Caulobacter sp. FWC2: one gene and its partner. The protein of the gene in region 1 binds, or shares a complex with, the protein of each later gene. Links are inferred from orthologs where the notes say so. Each region holds a gene or a part of one and is shown on either strand. Other genes may lie near its edges. The genes, in order: rpsG and tig.

Region 1 (9,099 bases):
GACGCAGCCCGTGGCGCTGCCCCGCAGGGCCGTGCGCAGGTCGCCGGCGCCTTCGCCCGGCAGCGGCGCGGGGCGGATCGCGGTTCCGGGGCGGGCGATCCCCGTGGCCGGAACCGACAGGGTGGGAACCCCGGCCGGCGCGGGCCGGGCCGGCGCGCGCGCCTGGAGGGACGGGACGGGCGCGGCCGCGGCGGCCGCCGCCGAGGCGGGGGCGGGGCGGGGCTCCGGCCGTGTCTCGGGAACGGGCCGCTGCAGGTCCAGCGTCATCACCGACAGGTCGTCGGCGATCATGGTCTCCAGCAGGGGGCGGGCGGGAATCGCCAGCCAGGCCAGCAGCGCCACGTGCAGCAACAGCGAGCCGACGAGAATCGTCGCCCGGCGTCGGCTGTCCATTCGGCTCCTGACACTGACGCTCACCCGCCCTCCCACATGACGCCCCACCTGGCGCCCTTGACCTCGTCCGCGCTTTTCCCACGTGGTGCGGAAGGCGGGCAAGGCAAGGCGCTCCATCCCGACGCGAAACTGCACAGCCTGCGGTGGCGAAAACTTGACCGCGCGGGGACGCTTAAGGCGGCGTTAACCGGCGCAGGAACAGGCGGTTGACGTTGGCCCCCTTCGCGAGTACATACCGCGCTCTTTTTCGAGGCGGTCGTTCGCGTCCGTTCCGATGAGCTTCCTCTCCTCGTGAGCGGAGAACCCGCCGGTGTGCATCCGCGCCCCGGCGAGTTTCGTGTTTATCGGGTCTCCAAGCGGAGCCTTGAACCAAGAACAACAAAGACAAGGACCTGAAGCGCCCCGGCCGAAAGGCACACGCTTCCATCAGAGCAGAGACTTAATGCCTACCATTAACCAGCTCATCCGTAAGCCGCGCTCCCCGAAGCCGGTCCGGAACAAGGTGCCGGCCCTGAAGGGCTGCCCCCAACGTCGCGGCGTTTGCACGCGCGTCTACACCACGACCCCGAAGAAGCCGAACTCGGCTCTGCGTAAGGTCGCCAAGGTCCGTCTGACCACCGGCATCGAAGCCGTGTGCTACATCCCGGGCGAAGGTCACAACCTGCAGGAGCACTCGGTGGTGCTCATCCGCGGCGGCCGCGTCAAGGATTTGCCCGGCGTCCGTTATCACATCCTGCGCGGCGTCCTCGACACCCAAGGTGTCAAGGATCGTAAGCAGCGTCGTTCGCTCTACGGCGCCAAGCGTCCGAAGTAAGGAATAGAAGAAGATGTCCCGCCGCCGTCGCGCCGAGAAACGCCAAGTCCTGCCGGATCCCAAGTTTGGGGACCTGATTGTCACGAAGTTCATGAACTACGTGATGTACGAGGGCAAAAAAGCCGTCGCCGAAAACATCATCTATGGTGCTTTCGACATCCTGGAATCCAAGCGCAAGGACCAAGGTCCGCTTGAGACCTTCCACTCCGCTCTGGACAACGTCGCCCCGGCGATCGAAGTCCGGTCGCGCCGCGTCGGCGGCGCCACCTACCAAGTGCCGGTTGAAGTCCGTCCGGACCGTCGCCGCGCCCTGGCCATCCGTTGGCTGGTGACCGCCGCGCGCAAGCGTGGTGAGAACACCATGACCGAAAAGCTGGCCGGCGAGCTGCTCGACGCTTCGAACAACCGCGGCACCGCCGTGAAGAAGCGCGAAGACACCCACAAGATGGCTGAAGCCAACCGGGCGTTCTCGCACTATCGCTGGTAAGCTTTTCGCGACCAGCACTCTTTCAGGCGCGGGCGGTTTGCGATAAACCGCCCGCGCCGCACGTTTAAATGTCCCTGCCTCACCGCAGCGCTACGCAGAGCTCCATCATGGCCCGCCAGCATAAAATCGAAGATTACCGTAACTTCGGCATCATGGCGCACATCGACGCCGGTAAGACCACGACGACCGAGCGGATCCTGTATTACACGGGTAAGTCGCACAAGATCGGCGAAGTCCACGATGGCGCGGCCACCATGGACTGGATGGAGCAGGAGCAGGAACGCGGCATCACGATCACGTCGGCCGCGACGACCGCTTTCTGGAACGGCAAGCGCCTGAACATCATCGACACCCCCGGGCACGTCGACTTCACGATTGAAGTCGAACGCAGCTTGCGCGTGCTCGACGGCGCCGTGACGGTGCTGGACGGCAACGCCGGTGTTGAGCCGCAGACGGAAACCGTCTGGCGCCAGGCCGACAAGTACAAGGTTCCGCGCATCGTCTTCGTCAACAAGATGGACAAGATCGGCGCCGACTTCGACAAGTCGGTGGAATCGATCCGTGACCGTCTGGGCGCCAAGGCCGTGCCGATCCAATTCCCGATCGGTTCGGAAACGAACCTTAAGGGCCTCGTGGACCTGGTCCGCATGAAGGCCGTGGTCTGGGACAACGACGCCCTGGGCGCGAACTTCCGCGACGAGGAAATCCCCGCCGACCTGATGGACAAGGCGATCGAAGCCCGCGCCTATCTGGTCGAGAACGCCGTCGAACTCGACGACGAAGCGATGGAAGCCTATCTGGGCGGCGAAGAGCCCTCGGAAGAAGTCATCAAGAAGTGCCTGCGCAAGGCCGTTCTGACCGGCGCCTTCTATCCGATCCTCTGCGGTTCGGCCTTCAAGAACAAGGGCGTGCAGACGCTGCTGGACGCCGTCGTCGACTACCTGCCGTCGCCGCTGGACATCCCGCCGACCAAGGGCATCGACTTCAAGACCGAAGAAGAGATCGTGCGTCACGCCTCGGACGAAGAGCCGCTTTCGGTTCTGGCGTTCAAGATCATGGACGACCCCTTCGTCGGTTCGCTGACCTTCTGCCGCATCTATTCGGGCAAGCTGGAAACCGGCATGTCGCTGCTGAACGCCACGCGCGACAAGCGCGAGCGCGTCGGCCGCATGCTGCTCATGCACTCGAACAACCGCGAAGACATCAAGGAAGCCTTCGCCGGCGACATCGTCGCCCTGGCTGGCCTGAAGGAAACCCGCACGGGTGACACCCTGTGCGATCCGCTGAAGTCGCCGGTCATCCTCGAGCGCATGGAATTCCCGGCGCCCGTCATCGAGATCGCCGTCGAGCCCAAGTCGAAGGCCGACCAGGAAAAGCTGGGCGTCGCCCTGCAGAAGCTGGCCGCCGAAGATCCGTCCTTCACCGTCTCGACCGACCACGAGTCGGGCCAGACGATCCTGAAGGGCATGGGCGAGCTGCACCTCGACATCAAGATCGACATCCTGAAGCGCACCTACAAGGTCGAAGCCAACATCGGCGCGCCGCAGGTCGCCTATCGTGAATCGCTGGGCCGCAAGGTCGACATCGACTACACGCACAAGAAGCAGACCGGTGGTACGGGCCAGTTCGCCCGCGTCATGATCACCTTCGAACCGGGCGAGCCGGGTTCGGGCTTCGTGTTCGAAAACGCGATCGTCGGCGGCGCTGTGCCGAAGGAATACATCCCGGGCGTCCAAAAGGGCCTGGAATCGGTCAAGGACAACGGCCTGCTGGCCGGCTTCCCGCTGATCGACTTCAAGGCGACCCTGACGGACGGCAAGTTCCACGACGTCGACTCGTCGGTCCTGGCCTTCGAAATCGCCTCGCGCGCCGCCTTCAAGGAGCTGCGCGAAAAGGGCGCTCCGAAGCTGCTCGAGCCGATCATGAAGGTCGAGGTCGTGACGCCGGAAGAATACCTGGGCTCGGTCATCGGCGATCTGAACAGCCGCCGTGGCATGATCCAGGGTCAGGACATGCGCGGTAACGCGACTGTCGTGAACGCCTACGTGCCGCTGGCCAACATGTTCGGTTACGTGAACACCCTGCGGGGCATGTCGCAAGGCCGCGCCCAGTTCAGCATGGTCTACGACCACTACGATCCGGTGCCGCAACACGTCGCCGACGAAGTGATCAAGAAGTACGCCTAAACCTAACCCCAGATATTCCCCTTTAATTGCAGGCCCCTCTGGGGTCCCAAGGTAGAGAAAAATGGCCAAGGAAAAGTTCGAACGCACTAAGCCGCACTGCAACATCGGCACCATCGGTCACGTTGACCATGGCAAGACGACGCTGACGGCGGCGATCACGATCACGCTGGCGAAGTCGGGCGGCGCGACCGCCAAGAACTACGCCGACATCGACGCCGCGCCGGAAGAAAAGGCCCGCGGCATCACGATCAACACGGCTCACGTCGAGTATGAGACGGCCAACCGTCACTATGCTCACGTCGACTGCCCCGGCCACGCCGACTACGTGAAGAACATGATCACGGGCGCCGCCCAGATGGACGGCGCGATCCTGGTCGTGTCGGCCGCCGACGGCCCGATGCCGCAGACCCGCGAGCACATCCTGCTGGCCCGTCAGGTTGGCGTTCCGGCGCTGGTCGTGTTCATGAACAAGGTCGACATGGTCGACGACGAAGAGCTGCTGGAGCTCGTCGAAATGGAAGTGCGCGAGCTGCTGAGCAGCTACCAGTTCCCGGGCGACGACATTCCGATCACCAAGGGTTCGGCCCTGGCCGCCGTGGAAAACCGCGACGCCAAGATCGGCGAAGAGGCGATCCTGGCGCTGATGGCTTCGGTCGACGCCTACATCCCGCAGCCGGAACGCCCCGTTGACCTGCCGTTCCTGATGCCGGTCGAAGACGTGTTCTCGATCTCGGGCCGCGGCACGGTCGTGACCGGCCGTATCGAAAAGGGCATCGTGAAGGTCGGCGAAGAAGTCGAAATCGTCGGCATCCGTCCGGTCCAGAAGACGACCTGCACGGGCGTCGAAATGTTCCGCAAGCTGCTGGACCAAGGTCAAGCCGGCGACAACGTGGGCGTGCTGCTGCGCGGCACCAAGCGTGAAGACGTCGAGCGCGGCCAAGTGCTCTGCAAGCCGGGTTCGATCACCCCGCACACGAAGTTCGTGGCCGAGGCCTACATCCTGAACAAGGAAGAAGGCGGCCGTCACACCCCGTTCTTCACCAACTACCGTCCGCAGTTCTACTTCCGCACGACCGATGTCACCGGCATCATCAAGCTGAAGGAAGGCGTGGAAATGATCATGCCGGGCGACAACGCCGAGCTGGACGTCGAGCTGATCACCCCGATCGCCATGGACCAAGGCCTGCGCTTCGCCATCCGCGAAGGCGGCCGCACGGTCGGCGCCGGCGTGGTTGCGAAGATCGTTGAGTAATCGACCGTCTTCAGCACGCGCTGAACTGAACTAAGCGAAGGCCCCGGAGAGCAATCTCCGGGGCCTTTTGCTTGGGCCACAGGGCGATGAGGCCCCTACGTCGGGTCGTCTCGCTTGACGCGCCGCGAGCTTTGTCGCATCCGAGTCCGTCAGCAGGGGGGGACGGCTTGGCGATGGGAGCCTTCATTCGCAGCAAGCCAGCGGGCTATGGGATCGCGGTGCTCGCGGCCCTGGCGGCGTGGGCGCTGCGCCTGATGCTGAACGACTGGTTCCCGCCCGGCTTTCCGTATCTGACCTTCTTTCCGGCCGTGGTCATCACCGCCTATTTCGCGGGCCTGCGGCCGGCGATCCTGTGCGCGGTCCTGTCCGGCGTGGCGGCCTGGTACTATTTCATCCCGCCTTACCGTACGTTCCACATCAACTTTTCGACCAGCGTCGCCCTGGCGTTCTACGCCTTCGTCGTGGTGATCGACATCTTCTTCATCGACGGCATGCGCCGGGCGCTGCGCCTTCTGGAGGAGGAGCGGGCGCGCTACGCCGCCTTGGCCGAGAGCCGGGACCTGCTGTATCGCGAGCTGCACCATCGGGTCAGCAACAACATCCAGGTCGTGGGTTCGCTGCTGCGGCTGCAGGCCGCCGGCATGGCCGACGAGGACGCCCGCCACGCCCTGAACGAGGCCGGCGGTCGGATCGCCCTGATCGCCAGCATCCAGCGCGAACTGCACAACGCCGTCGGCGAACCCGCGCCCTTCCGCGCCTTCGCCGAGGGTGTCCTGAACGAGGCCTCGCAGGCGGCCGGCGCGAGGGTCCTCCTGACCATCGACGGCGGCGACCAGCCCCTGCACCCCGACCAGGCCACGCCCGTCACCCTGGTCATGCTGGAGAGCTTCAACAACGCGCTCGAGCACGGCTTCGGGGAAGCTCGCTCGGGCCAGGTGCGCGTCGATCTCGACCAGTCCGGTGAGACTCACGTCCTGACGGTCCGCGACGACGGCGCTGGCCCCCCCGACGGCTTCGATCCGACCCAATCCAAGAGTCTCGGCCTGCGCATCGTCCGCGCCATGGCCCAGCAGCTGAACGGCAAGTTCGAGATGACGCGCGAGGGGGCGTGGACCGTCTGCCGCCTGAGCTACGCGCCGAGGGCGGAGTAGGCGGCGCGGGCCTCTCCTCCCCCTCTTGGGGGAGGTGGATCGCTGCGGATACGCGGCGAGACGGAGGGGGTTGGCGCAGGCCTCAATAGCGCGGCGCTGTCCCCCTCCACCGCCGTTCGGCGGTCCCCCTCCCCAAAGGGGGAGGAGAGGACGCGCCGCTTAGTGGCCCTCAGCCGCCTCACGCGGCGTGATCATCCGGCCGAGCTTGGGCTTCAGCCACATCTCGATGTCGTCGACGATCTCGTAGACCACCGGCACCAGCACCAGCGACAGCACGGTCGAGGTGATCAGGCCGCCGATCACAGCCACGGCCATGGGCTGGCGGAATTCCGAGCCGGTGCCGATGCCCATGGCGGTCGGCAACATGCCGGCCATCATGGCCAGGGTGGTCATGACGATCGGGCGCGCGCGCTCGTGACAGGCGTCGAGAATGGCCTCGCGCTGGGTCATGCCGTCGCGCTCCTGCTCGATGGCGTACTCGACCAGCAGGATCGAGTTCTTGGCCGCCAGGCCCATCAGCATCAGGAAGCCGATCAGCGACGGCATCGACAGCGACTGGCCGGTGATCAGCAGGGCGAAGAACGCGCCGCCGATCGCCAGGGGCAGGGCCGACAGGATGGTGATCGGCTTGAAGAAGCTGCGGAACAGCAGGATCAGCACGCCGAACACCAGGCCCACCGCCGACAGCAGCGCCACCGCGAAGCCGGTGAACAGCTCGACGAACGCTTCCTGGTCACCGGCAGAGGCGGGGCCTACGCCGTCGGGCAGCTTCGCCATGGTCGGCAGCTTGGCGACGTCCGTCATGGCCTGGCCCAGCTGGGCGCCATTGTTCAGGTCGGCCTCGATGGTCACCTGCCGCTTGCGGGCGAAGCGGTCGATCTTGGCGGGACCGGCCTGGAACGACAGGTCGGCCACGGTGTCGAGCCGCGTCGTGCCGCCGTTGGCGGTCGGCACGCGCAGGGCGCCCAGGGCGTCGAGGTCGCGGCGGCTGTCGGCCGGCAGGCGCACGCGGATCGGGATCCGCCGTTCGCCCTGGGTCATCTTGGCGACATTGGCGTCGATGTCGCCGACCGTGGCCACGCGGGCGATGGCGGCGATGTCGGCCGAGTTCACCCCGAGGCGCGCGGCCTCGTCGGCCTTGGGCCGGATCAGGATCTCAGGACCGCTGGGCGGCGAGGAGGGACGCGGATCGGCGACCGTGGAGAGCTTCTGCATCTCCTTCTCGATCTGGGCTGCGGTGCGTTCCAGCAGCGGGCCGTCCTCGGCGATCAGGATGGTCTGGACCTCGGACGTGCCCCAGTCGCCCAGCAGGTTGACGCGGGCGTCGGGGATGTCGTGCAGGCTGCTCCGCACCGCCTGCTTGATCTCGGTGACCGTCTGCTCGCGATCGCCGTTCAGCACGATGGTGATGGTGGCGTCGCGGATGTCGGCGCCGCTCTGGCCGCCCCAGCCGCTGCCGATGTTCGAACCGACCTGGGCGAAGACGTGGGCCACTTCCGGGCGCTTGCGGAACAGGGTCGTCACCGACTGCACCGTGCGCTCCATGTCGGCGACGGTCGCGCCGGGCGGACCCTGGACCTTGAGATAATAGTAGTTGTTGTTGGCGGCCGGCTGGAAGGCCGTGGGCAACAGGCCAGCCAGCATGATCGAGCCGATGAAGATCAGGCCGCCGATGACGCAGGCCAGGATCCGGTGGTCCAGCGACCAGTCCAGTACGCGGCGATAGAAGCCGCTGAACTCCTTGCGCGGGTGCGGGTTCTTGGCGGGCTTGAGGAAATAGGCGGCCAGCAGCGGCGTCAGCAGGCGGGCCACGACCAGCGAGAACAGCACGGCCACGGCCACCGTCAGGCCGAACTCCTTGAAAAACTGGCCGGGCGTGCCGGGCATGTAGGACACCGGCACGAACACCGCGACGATGGTGAAGGTGGTGGCCACGACCGCCAGGCCGATGGCGTCGGCGCCCTCGATGGCGGCCTGGAACGGACGTTGTCCGCGCGCCACGCGTTTTTCGATGTTCTCGATCTCGACCACGGCGTCGTCGACCAGGATGCCGATGACCAGGGTCAGGGCCAGCAGGGTCACGACATTCAGCGAGAAGCCCATGATCGCCATGAAGGCGAAGGTGGGCACCAGCGACACCGGCATGGCGATGGCGGTGATTAGGGTGGCGCGCCACTCGCGCAGGAACAGGAACACCACCAGCGAGGCCAGCAGCATGCCTTCCAGCAGGGTGTGCTCGGTGGCCGCGAAGCTGGCGCGGGTCTCGTCGACGGTCGAGAAGATCTTCACGAACGACACGCCGGCCTGCTTCGTCGCGAGGGCGTCGATGGCCTTCTTGACGTTGTCCTCGACGGCGACGTCGCTGCTGTCGCGGGTCTTCATCACCTGGAAGGCGACGACGGGGCGGCCGTCCAGGCGGGCGAAGCCGCGCTGCTCTTCGGCGCCCTGGCCGACCTGGGCGACGTCGGTCAGCTTCACATAGCGGCCGCCGGCGATCGGGATGGTGATCTGGCGCAGTTGCTCGACCGTGGTCGCCGCGCCCAGCACCCGCAGGGTCTGCTCGCGACCGCCGACATTGGCGCGACCGCCGGGGGCGTCGACGCTGAAGCTGGCCAGGGCCTGGTTCAGCTGCGGCGCGGTGATCCCGAACGAGGCCATGCGGTCGGGATCGAGGATGACATTGATCTCGCGATCGACGCCGCCGACGCGGGCAACCTGGGCCACGCCTTTTTCGCCCTGCAGGGCGCGGGTGACGGTGTCGTCGATGAACCACGACAGCTCGGTCGCGCTCATGTTCGGGGCCGAGACGGCGTAGG
Region 2 (2,826 bases), 2.2 Mb from region 1 along the record:
CTCAGCGATGTCCGGGCCGTCGCGGCTTTCGTTGATGTGGTCGATCAGACCCCAGGCCTTGGCCTCTTCGGCGCTCATGAAGTGGTCACGGTCCAGCGTACGCTCCACTTCTTCATAGGTGCGGCCGCAGTGCTTGACGTAGATTTCGTTCAGGCGGCGCTTGGTCTTGATGATGTCCTCGGCGTGGCGCTCGATATCCGAGGCCTGACCGCGGAAGCCGCCCGACGGCTGGTGCACCATGATGCGCGAGTTCGGCAGGCTGATGCGCTGGCCCGGAGCGCCGGCGGCGAGCAGAAGGCTGCCCATCGAGGCGGCCATGCCCATGCACACCGTCGAGACCGGGCTCTTGATGTACTGCATGGTGTCGTAGATCGCGAGACCAGCCGTCACCACGCCGCCCGGCGAGTTGATGTACATGGCGATCTCTTTCTTGGGGTTCTCCGACTCCAGGAACAGCAGTTGGGCGCAGATCAGGCTGGCCATGCCGTCTTCCACCGGACCGGTCAGGAAGATGATCCGCTCCTTCAGCAGGCGCGAGAAGATGTCGAACGCGCGCTCGCCGCGGCTGGTCTGCTCGACCACCATCGGAACCAGATTCATGGCCGTCGCCATCGGATCGTACATCATCGGGATCACCCTTCGTCGTGTGTCTTTGGCGCTTGCTTCCGAGAGATCCGAAAACGAATCAGCCCCTGTGCGCCCTCGCTCACGCATATCGCGTGGCGCTTAACAGGTTGCAAGGAGCCGGCGGCTTCGTGGCGATACGAAAAAGGCGCGGCCCTCGCGAGCCGCGCCTTGATCTTGTCCGGAGACGGAAGCCTTAGCCGCCGTAGCCTTCCGGCAGGTCGTCTTCTTCCAGGAGCTCGTCCTTGGAGACTTCCTTTTCCTCAACCTTGGCCTTGTTGAAGATCAGGTCGACGACCTTGTCTTCATAGATCGGGGCGCGCAGAGCGGCCTGCAGGTCGGCGCGCTGGCGGTACATGTCGAACACCTGCTGGGCTTGCGCGCCGTACTGGCGAGCTTCGCGCATGATGGCGTCGGTCAGTTCCTGGTCGGTGACGACCACGTCGTTCTTGCGGCCAATCTCGGCGAGCACAAGGCCCAGGCGCACGCGGCGCTCGGCGATCTTGCGGTACTCGTCCTTCAGCTGGTCTTCGGTCTTGTCGGCGTCTTCCGGCGGCAGGCCGCCACGGGCCTTGTCGGCCTCGACCTGTTGCCAGATGCCGGCGAACTCGGCGTCGACCATGCGCGGCGGCAGCGGGAACTCGTGCTTGGTGTCCAGCACGTCCAGCAGGGCGCGCTTCAGCTTGAAGCGCGAGCTGTTCTCGTAGCGGCTGCCCAGGTTCGAGCGCAGCAGGTCCTTCAGTGCGGCGAGGTCCGACAGACCCAGGCGCTTGGCCAGCTCGTCATCGGCCTTGCCGTCGACCGGCGCGCGGACTTCGGTGACCTTGGTGGCGAACTCGGCGTCCTTGCCGGCCAGTTCGGCGGCTTGGTAGTCTTCCGGGAACTTGACCTTCACGACGATCTCGTCGCCCGGCTTGGCGCCGACCAGTTGCTCTTCGAAGCCCGGGATGAACTGACCCGAACCCAGGACGAGTTCCGCGCCTTCGGCCTTGCCGCCGGCGAACTCGACGCCGTCGATCGTGCCGACGAAGTCGATCAGCAGTTGGTCGCCGTCCTTGGCCTTCAGGCTCTTGCCCGTGCGCGGCTCATAGGTGCGCGCTTGCTTGGACAGCTCTTCCAGGGCCTCGTCGACTTCCTCGTCGCCAACCTTGTAGACCGGCTTGACCAGCTCGATGGTGGTCGGGTCGATCGGATCGAATTCCGGCATCACTTCGACGGCCAGGTCGAACGCCAGGTCCAGACCACCGTCCAGGACCTTGTCCATGTCCGACGTCGGGTTCAGCTCGGGTTGGCCGGCGGGACGCAGCTTGTTGTCGTCGAGGACCTTCTGGGTCGTCTCGTTCAGGGCTTGCTCGATGACTTCGCCCATCAGGCCCTTGCCGTACAGACGGCGCACGTGGGCGGCGGGCACCTTGCCCGGACGGAAGCCCTTCACGTTCATCTGCGGAGCGACTTCGGCGATACGCGCTTCCAGGCGCGTGGCCAGTTCACTCGCGGGAACCGTGACGCTAAAAACGCGGCTGAGGCCTTCGCCCGACTTTTCAACGATCTGCATCGACATTCTTATTTTCTCGGGTCCGGGACGCCGCGCGCCCGAGCTCCGCCCTGGGGGTCCAAAAGATCGACGCCGCCCACGAGAGCCGGGGGCGGCGAAAGACCGCCCTTATGTCACGACGTGCGCGAGCATCCAAGAGCGGCGGCGACAAAACTCATCCAGGCCTGGAGAGCCTGGTGAGAAGGGTGGTGCGGATGAGAGGACTCGAACCTCCACGCCTCTCGGCGCCAGAACCTAAATCTGGTGCGTCTACCAGTTTCGCCACATCCGCGTGGGTGCGGGCTTACGGATTTGAACCGGGGCGCGCAAGCCCGTAGAGCTCGGTCAGGACCACGGGCGCGATCCCCGGCAGGTCTTCCGCGATCAATCCAGGCCCATGGCGAGCCCCGCACTCGGCGTGAATCCAGGCCCCCGCGCAGGCGGCTTCGAAGCTTTCCATGCCCTGGGCGATCAGGCCGCCGATGAAACCGGCCAGCACGTCGCCGGAGCCGGCGGTGGCCAGCCACGGCGTTCCGTTGAGCGACACGGCGGCCCGTCCGTCCGGCGCGGCGATCACCGTGTCGGGCCCCTTCAGCAGGACGACGGCCCCTGCCCTCCTGGCGGCCTCGCGCGCCGCGGTGATCCGCTCCGGCGATCTCGCCAGCAGT

What was found.
Region 2: the proteins of rpsG (region 1) and tig are in contact, whole or in part, in a crystal structure (PDB 3GTY), measured with the Thermotoga maritima proteins. The link is inferred for Caulobacter sp. FWC2 from one-to-one orthologs. Residues at the interface, in WP_004081843.1 of Thermotoga maritima: Lys34, Lys52, Lys55, Glu59, Arg62, Gln63, Glu66, Asn67, Lys69, Val71, Arg95, Ala109, Lys110, Lys111, Gly112, Arg113, Pro114, Glu117, Glu121, Ile124, Ala125, Tyr127, Asn128, Asn129, Thr130, Gly131, Lys135, Asp139, Arg142, Met143; in WP_004081061.1 of Thermotoga maritima: Glu122, Val124, Val129, Leu130, Tyr133, Glu188, Gly259, Ile262, Tyr263, Glu266, Ser270, Glu273, Gln274, Glu277, Arg308, Gln311, Ile312, Ser315, Tyr316, Glu325, Arg329, Arg336, Leu363, Phe366, Trp367, Arg373, Leu377, Arg381, Leu384, Glu387.

The regions. Positions count from the first base shown.
Region 1 is NZ_PEBF01000001.1:4,377,370-4,386,468, reverse strand. The notes cover bases 1-2,957. They hold rpsG (30S ribosomal protein S7), read left to right. Parts: upstream 1-1,220; coding sequence 1,221-1,694; downstream 1,695-2,957. Other genes in these bases: fusA (elongation factor G), read left to right, coding at 1,802-2,957; rpsL (30S ribosomal protein S12), read left to right, coding at 836-1,207; CSW62_RS20770 (hypothetical protein), read right to left, coding at 1-393. Also shown: more of fusA, read left to right, coding at 2,958-3,880; tuf (elongation factor Tu), read left to right, coding at 3,942-5,132; CSW62_RS20740 (sensor histidine kinase), read left to right, coding at 5,306-6,283; CSW62_RS20735 (efflux RND transporter permease subunit), read right to left, coding at 6,443-9,099.
Region 2 is NZ_PEBF01000001.1:2,197,188-2,200,013, reverse strand. It holds tig (trigger factor), read right to left. Parts: upstream 2,180-2,826; coding sequence 821-2,179; downstream 1-820. Other genes in the region: CSW62_RS10505 (NAD(P)H-hydrate dehydratase), read right to left, coding at 2,463-2,826; CSW62_RS10520 (ATP-dependent Clp protease proteolytic subunit), read right to left, coding at 1-636. UniProt on the Bacillus subtilis protein: Involved in protein export. Acts as a chaperone by maintaining the newly synthesized protein in an open conformation. Functions as a peptidyl-prolyl cis-trans isomerase.